One region of the Kitasatospora sp. Xyl93 genome, then DNA from elsewhere that is predicted to be linked to it. Evidence: riboswitches for the same ligand, from Rfam matches in the RefSeq annotation. Region 1 holds a riboswitch; the other holds the start of a gene.
The links. Region 1 has a riboswitch for thiamine pyrophosphate ahead of thiO (glycine oxidase ThiO). Riboswitches for the same ligand answer to the same signal wherever they lie in the genome.
Positions count from the first base shown of each region.

Region 2: another riboswitch for thiamine pyrophosphate. It lies ahead of ACZ5GH_RS17915 (purine-cytosine permease family protein); the one in region 1 lies ahead of thiO (glycine oxidase ThiO).

Region 1 is NZ_AP029185.1:2,186,064-2,189,944, forward strand. It holds gene thiE (thiamine phosphate synthase) at 1-643, opposite strand, end outside; gene ACZ5GH_RS09370 (Rv2175c family DNA-binding protein) at 640-1,005, opposite strand; gene ACZ5GH_RS09375 (NAD(P)/FAD-dependent oxidoreductase) at 1,048-2,253, opposite strand; TPP riboswitch at 2,378-2,490, shown strand; gene thiO (glycine oxidase ThiO) at 2,485-3,669, shown strand; gene thiS (sulfur carrier protein ThiS) at 3,666-3,881, shown strand, end outside.
Region 2 is NZ_AP029185.1:4,006,329-4,010,209, reverse strand. It holds gene ACZ5GH_RS17920 (glycerophosphodiester phosphodiesterase) at 1-45, opposite strand, end outside; gene ACZ5GH_RS17915 (purine-cytosine permease family protein) at 161-1,579, opposite strand; TPP riboswitch at 1,572-1,716, opposite strand; gene ACZ5GH_RS17910 (S1C family serine protease) at 2,095-3,789, shown strand; tRNA gene ACZ5GH_RS17905 (tRNA-Ser) at 3,853-3,881, shown strand, end outside.

The DNA of each region.
Region 1 (3,881 bases):
CCGCGCGCACCCGGCGGGACAGCTCGGCGGCGGCCGCCCGCGGGTCCGCCGCGGCGGTGACGGCCCGCACCACGACGATCCGGCGGGCACCGGCCGCCAGCACCTCGTCCAGGTTGCCGAGGTCGATCCCGCCGATCGCGAACCACGGCCGGTCGGTGGCCTGCTTCGCCGCGTACGAGACCAGGCCGAGGCCCGGCGCCGGGCGGCCCGGCTTGGTCGGGGTCGGCCAGACCGGGCCGGTGCAGAAGTAGTCCACGCCGGGCTCGGCGAGCGCCGCGTCCACCTCGGACTCGGCGTGGCAGGAACGGCCGATCAGCACGTCCTCGCCGAGGATCGCCCGGGCCGCGGGCACCGGCAGGTCGTCCTGGCCGAGGTGCAGCACGTCCGGCCGGGCCGCGTGGGCGACGTCGGCGCGGTCGTTGACGGCCAGCAGCTTGCCGTGCCGGCGGCAGGCGTCGGCGAATACCTCCAGGGCCTCCAGCTCCTGCTTGGCCTCCAGGCCCTTGTCGCGCAGCTGGACGATGTCCACCCCGCCCGCCAGCGCCGCGTCCAGGAACTCGGCGAGGTCGCCCTGCTCGCGGCGGGCGTCGGTGCACAGGTACAGCCGGGCGTCGGCGAGCCGGGCGCGCGGGTCGGTGGTCACAGCGCCATGGCCTGGGCGCGGCGCTTGACCTCGGTCGCCCGGTTCTCCCACAGCGCCTGCACCGGGGTGCCGGGCAGCGACTCGTCCTCGGTGAACATCCACGCGATGATCTCGTCGTCGGAGAACCCGCTGTCCCGCAGCACGGTCAGCAGCCCGACCAGGTGCTTGACCGGGCCGTCCTCGTCGATGAAGGCGGCCGGGACCTGCAGGGACTTGTTGGGGCCGCGGCGGACCGCGATCAGGTCACCCTTCTTGACCATGTTGCGGACCTCGGTGACCAGCACACCCCACTTCTCGGAGATGTCGGGCAGGTACAGCCACTCGGGGACCAGGGCTTCAGTCTTGGCATCGATCTCGCTCACGGCACCAGACTGCCACCTCGGACGCCTCCAGCGCACACGGCCCTACGCCGTGGCCGCCTTCAGCGGCACCGCCGGGTCCGCCGCGCGGACCGGATCCAGCGCGGTGCCGCGCTCGATCAGCCGGCGCCCCTGGGTGAGGTCGCGCGGCCGGTCCACGGTCAGCAGCGCGCTGGGCACGCCGTCGCGCAGCCAGAGCACCGACCAGTCGGCGTCCCGCGGGCCGCCGCGCCGGACCAGCTGGTCGCCCTCGGCGTGCCGGCCGGCGTACTGGACCATCCGCCCGAACTGCTCGGACCAGAAGTACGGCACCGGGTCGTAGGCCGGCCCGTCCGCGCCCAGCACGGCGGCGGCCACCGCCTCGCCGGACTGCAGGGCGTGGTCCCAGTGCTGGACGGCCAGCCGGGCCCCCGTCCGGGCCGAGGGGTAGCTGACGCAGTCGCCCGCCGCGAAGACGCCGGGCACCGAGGTGCGCAGCCGCCCGTCCACCACGACGGCGCCGGTCGGGTCCAGCTCGACCCCGGAGCCGGCCAGCCAGCCGGTCGCCGGGCGGGCCCCGATGCCGACCACCACCTCGTCGGCGGGCAGGTGCGAGCCGTCCGCCAGCAGCACCGCTCCGGGCTCGACGGCGGCCACGCCGACCCCGCAGCGCAGGTCGACCCCGGCCTCGGCGTACCAGGCGGCCATCGCCGAACCGATCTCCGTCGGCAGCGCGCCGGGCAGCGGCGCCGGACCGGCCTCGACCACCGTCACCGCACAGCCCGCCGCGCGGGCCGCGGTGGCCACCTCGGCGCCGATCCAGCCCGCGCCGACCAGCACCAGCCGCAGCCCGGGGCGCAGCAGCGCGCGCAGCGCCAGGGCGTCGTCCAGGGTGTGCAGCAGGTGCGCCCGCTCGGCGCCGGGCAGGGCGCGCGGGACGGCGCCGGTGGCGATCACCAGCGAGCCGTACGGGAGGTCGCCGCCGTCGGTGTGCAGCACGCCGGGGGTCAGGCCGGTGGCGCGGCGGCCGGTGAGCAGCTCGATGCCGAGCTGCCCGTAGTCGATGTCCAGGGCGGTGGAGTCGGTCTTGCCGAGCAGCACGTCCTTGGAGAGCGGCGGCCGGTCGTACGGCGCGTGCGGCTCCTCGCCGACCAGGGCGATCCGCCCCCGCCAGCCGCCCTGCCGCAGCTTGAGGGCGCACTGCGCCCCGGCCAGCCCGGCTCCGACGACGACCACCCGATCCGTTCCGCTCAGCTCTGCCACGCCCGTCACTGTACTCAGCCGTCGGCCGGCGGCCGCGGGCCGTCCCGCATCCCCCGCCGTCCCGCCCCGCTGTCCCACCCCCGTCCACGCCTCGTACGCGCCTTCGGCCGGGACGGCCCCCGGCGTTAAGGTGGGGACACCACACGGGAGCCCGGCGTACCGGGCTGAGAGGCGGGCTGACACGGCCCGCGACCGTCCGAACCTGATCCGGGTCATACCGGCGAAGGGAGAAGAGCAGCCTTGTCACGCTTGCCATCGGGCGCCCACGCCGAGGTGCTGGTGATCGGCGGGGGGATCATCGGCCTCGCCGTCGCCTGGCGCGCCGCCCAGCGCGGTCTGCGGAACGTGATCGTGGTCGACCCCTCCCCTGGCGGCGGCGCGGCCCAGGTCGCGGCCGGGATGCTCGCCCCGGTCACCGAGCTGCAGTACGGCGAGGAGCCGCTGCTGCGCCTCGGGATGGCCTCGAACGAGCGGTACGCGGCCTTCGCCGCCGAGCTCACCGAGGCGAGCGGCGGCCAGGACACCGGTTACCGCCGGTGCGGCACGCTCGCCGTCGCGCTGGACTCCGACGACCGCGAGGAACTGCGCGAACTGCACGCCTTCCACCAGCGGCTCGGCCTGGACTCGGCCTGGCTGACCGGCCGGGAGGCCCGCAGGCTGGAGCCGATGCTCGCCCCCGGCGTGCGCGGCGGCCTGCACGTGGCCGAGGACCACCAGGTGGACGGCCGCCGGCTGCTCCGGGCCCTGGTCCTCGCCTGCGAGCGCGCCGGTGTCCTGGTCCACCGGGCCGAGGCGGTCGAGCTGCTGGTCGGCGACGGCCGAGCGGCCGGCGCCCGCCTGAGCACCCACGAGACCGTGACCGCGGACCGGACCGTGCTCGCCGCCGGCCCGCACAGCCACCGGCTGCCCGGCCTGCCCGAGGGGGTGCTGCCCGCGATCCGCCCGGTGAAGGGGCAGGTGCTGCGGCTGCACGTCCCGGACGCCTACCGCCCGTTCCTGTCCCGCAACGTCCGCGCCGTCGTCCGCGGCCGGCACCTCTACCTGGTGCCCCGGGAGAACGGCGAGCTGGTGGTCGGCGCGACCACCGAGGAGCAGGGCTACGACACCACCGTCACTGCCGGCGGGGTGTACGAACTCCTCCGCGACGCCCACGAGTTGGTTCCGGGCATCACCGAACTCCCGCTGCTGGAGACCTCGGCCGGGCTGCGCCCCGGCTCGCCGGACAACGCCCCGCTGCTGGGCCCGACCTCGCTGCCCGGCCTGGTCGCCGCCACCGGCCACTACCGCAACGGCGTGCTGCTCACCCCGGTGACCGCCGACCTGGTCGCCGAGTACCTGACCACCGGCGAAGTCCCCGAGCTCGCACGGCCGTTCACCCCCCTGCGCTTCTCCCCCGACCGCTCCACGACGAAGGCCTCCGCATGACCGAGACCACCCACGACGAGACCACCCACGACGAGACCACCCGGCACGAGATCGCCCTGACCGTCAACGGCGAGCCCCGCCGGGTGCCCGCCACGACCACCCTCGCCGAGGTGGTGTCCGCCGTCAGCGCCGCCAACACCGGTGTCGCCGCCGCGCTCAACGAGGCCGTGGTGCCCCGCGGTTCGTGGCCGGGGACGGCGCTGAGCACCGGC
Region 2 (3,881 bases), 1.8 Mb from region 1:
CGGCACGGTGCGCGCCGCCGTCGAGGACAGGTCTGGGCTGGTCACGGGCCCAACGATAGGCGGCGGAGGTGAAGCGCGGACGAAGACGGCCCCAACCTGTGGGGCCGCCTCCGTCCGCTCGGTGCCCGGCGGTTCCCGTTCAGCGCCCGGCGGCTCCCGTTCAGCGCCCGGCGGTGCGGCGGCCGAGCGGGGTGAGCGCCCAGGTGACCAGCGCCGGCACCACGAAGGCGAACAGCGAGGCCGAGGTCCACTCCTGCGGGCTGAAGTGCAGCGCCTGCCGGGCGGAGGTCCAGAATTCCGTCCACCAGTCGGCCACCCCGGTCGGCGCGATGAGCTGGTAGACCGCGAAGCCCAGTGCCCACGGCAGCAGCATCAGCCAGCGGGACGGCGCGTCGGCGGAGAGGTTCCAGCCGCGCCGGCCGGCGCCGAGGAAGTAGTCCACCGCGAGCACCGCCAGCAGAGGTACGAACACCGAGCCGATCAGGCCGAGGAAGCCGTAGTAGGTGTCGGTGAACTCGTCGATCTGCAGCGCCAGCACGGTGGTCAGCGCGCCGATCGCCCCGGAGAGCACCCGGCGGTCGACCTTCGGCAGCAGGTTCTGCACCGACATCGCGGTCGAGTACACGTTGGCGAAGGACTGGTCGGTCTCGCGCAGCACCAGCACCAGCAGGAACAGCCAGCCGGCCCAGACCCCGAGGAAGGAGTCGAAGATCCGGTTCGGGTCGCCGTCCGACTGCAGCAGCGCCATCAGGCCGAGCACGTAGCACCAGACCTGGGCGATCGTGTAGCCGGAGAAGCTGCCCCAGAACGCCGAGCGCGGGGTGCGCGAGTGCCGTGTGTAGTCGGCGGCCAGCGGGACGAACGAGACCGACACCGCGATCATCGCGTCGGTGGCGCCCAGGAAGCCGTGCCAGTTGCCCGCGCCCGGGTCCGGCACGCCCTGGCGGCCCAGCTGGACGGTGAAGTACACCATCGCCACCGCGACCGCCCCGGCCACGAAGCGGCGCAGCACCGCGATCGAGCCCAGCGGCCAGATGGTCAGCGCGGTGGTCAGCGCGCCCGCGAGCAGGACGAACAGCCAGCGGTAGCCGGTGGTGTGCGCGACGGTCTGGGCGCCCGCCGAGATGGTCAGCAGCTCGAACACGCCCCAGCCGACGCACTGGACGATGTTCAGCACCGTCGGCAGGTACGACAGCCGGGTGCCGAACAGCCCGCGCAGGTTCGCCATCGCGGGGGCGCCGGTCCGGGCGCCGATCAGCGAGGCCACGCCCAGCATCGCGGTGCCGACCGCCGTGCCGACCGTGATCGCGGTCACCGCGGCGGCCAGCGACAGCTCGCTGCCGGGGGCGCCGAGCACGGTGGCGGCGGTGGAGAAGCCGATCAGGCTGACGCCCAGGTTCATCCAGAGCGCGAAGTGGTCCCGGAAGCGCAGCGTGCGCGGCGGCTCGGTGTCCAGGACCAGGGGCGCTTCGACGTGGTCGGGGCGCTCCAGGACGGCGGTCGCGCCCGGAGGCGGGGCGTCCGGACCGGAAGCGGGGGCGTTCGCGCCCGAAGAAGAGGATGGCGAAGCAGGCGGCATGGCCGATACTCCCTACGCCGGCATTACCCGGACAGGTTCCGGCGGTCAGCGCCCCCTCGAACGGCCGTCACTCGTGTGGCGTACGGTCGACATGCGCACTCTCAGCCTGGTGGGTCCAAGCTCCCGCGTGTCAGTTTGGAGCGACAGGCTAACCGGCGCGGGGGCGAACACCCAAGGCCGAGGGCGTGCGGTCCGCATCGCGGGACGCCCGGCGGGGAGGGGAGCCTCGGCCGTCGGTACCGGCGTCGGTGCTGGTGCCGGTGTCCGTACCGGGCCCGTACCGGGTCGGTGTCGGTGCGGGCTAAGGATTCTTATGAGTTCTTCAGAGGGGTCCTTACGGCAAACGAATCGACAGTGCGAAAAACTATGGTCCTTGGTTCTGCCAGCTATGGAGGTCGTCCGTGAGCACCGAGCGCGAGGTTGGGCCCACCGGGCCGCAGGGGGAGCAGCCCGCAGGCCTGGGGGCGGCCGAGTCCGCTTCCGAGGGCCCCGCTCAGGGCGGGCACAAGCCGACCATGGCCTTCCGGCGGGTGCCGGAGCCGGAGGCGGGCGCGGCCGGGGCCGCTGCCGTCGAGGCGGCTCCGCCCGTCGACGCCGGGTCGGCCGAGGGCGTCCCGGCGCCGGGTGTTCCGGCGGACGGGGTCCAGGCGGAGGGCGGCCACAAGCCCACCGTCGCCTTCACCAAGGTGTCCGCGCCGCAGGCCCCGGCCGCGCCCGTGGCCGCCGCCGGGGAGCCGGCCGTCGACCCGGCCACCGGGTACATCGACGCGCCGCCGCCCGTTCTGCCGCCCGCCCCGCAGGCTCCGGCGGCCCCGGCCGCCGCCGCGCCCGCCGCCCCGGCGCTGCCGCCGGCCGGCAACCCGTACGCCACCCCGACCCACGGTGTCCCCGCCGCCGGTCCGCACGAGGGGTACGGCGCCGCCCCGGCCGTTCCCGCCGCCCCCGCCGCGCACGGCCACCACCCCTTCGGGGCCGGCCAGCCGCTCGGCGGCTGGGGGCCCCACGACTCCGCCTCCGGCGGCGCGGGCTACCCCGGCGGCCCGGCGGGCCCGCTCGGCTACCCGGCGGAGCACCCCGGCGGCCCGCGCAAGAAGCGCGGCGGCCTGGTCGCGCTGATGACGGCCGTCGCGCTGGTCGCCGGTGTGGCCGGCGGCGTGCTCGGCGTGACCGTCGCCGACCGCTCCGACAGCGCCGGCTCCGCGAACGACCACCGCAGCACCACCGTCCAGGCCAGCGACACCCAGAAGAACGAGCCCGCCCCCGGCTCGATCGCCGCCATCGCGCAGAAGGCGCTGCCCAGCGTCGTCACCATCAAGGCGCAGGGCAACGGCGAGTCGGGCACCGGCACCGGCTTCGTCTTCGACACCGAGGGCCACATCCTCACCAACAACCACGTGGTCGCGCCGACTCTCAACGGCGGCAAACTGACCGTCAAGTTCGCCGACGGCAGCTCCTACGGCGCCTCCGTGCTGGGCCACGCCGAGGGCTACGACGTCGCCGTGATCAAGATCGACAACCCGCCCAAGAGCAAGCTGGCACCGCTGCCGCTGGCCGACTCCGACAAGGTCAACGTCGGCGACGCCACCGTCGCGATCGGCGCGCCGTACGGCCTGGAGTCCACCGTCACCAGCGGCATCATCAGCGCCAAGGACCGCCCGGTGGCCTCCGGCGACGAGACCGGCTCGCAGGCCTCGTACATGAACGCCCTCCAGACCGACGCCTCGATCAACCCCGGCAACTCCGGCGGCCCGCTGCTCGACTCCGGCGGCGCGGTGATCGGCATCAACTCGGCGATCCAGTCCAACGCCTCGTCCAACGGCCGGGCCGGCAGCATCGGCCTCGGCTTCGCCATCCCGATCAACCAGGCCAAGTGGGTCGCGGACACCCTGATCAAGACCGGCAAGCCGGTCTACGCCAAGCTCGACGTGCTGCGCAACGACGACTACAAGGGCGACGGCGCGCAGATCCAGACCAAGGACATCCAGGGCCAGCCCGCCGTCACCCCCGGCGGCGCGGCGGACAAGGCGGGGCTCAAGCCGGGCGACGTCATCACCAAGCTCGGCGGCGTCCCGATCGACAACGGCCCCGCCCTGGTCAGCCGGATCTGGACGCACAAGCCCGGCGAGACCGTCGACGTCGAGTACACCCGCAACGGCCAGAGCTTCAACACCAAGGTCACGCTGGCCGAGCGGGTCGGCGACCAGCCGTGACCCCCGCCCGTGCCCAAACGTGTGCGCCGAACCCCGCCGGACCCGTTAGGCTGACCTCCGCCTGGAGAGCTGCCCGAGCGGCCTAAGGGAAC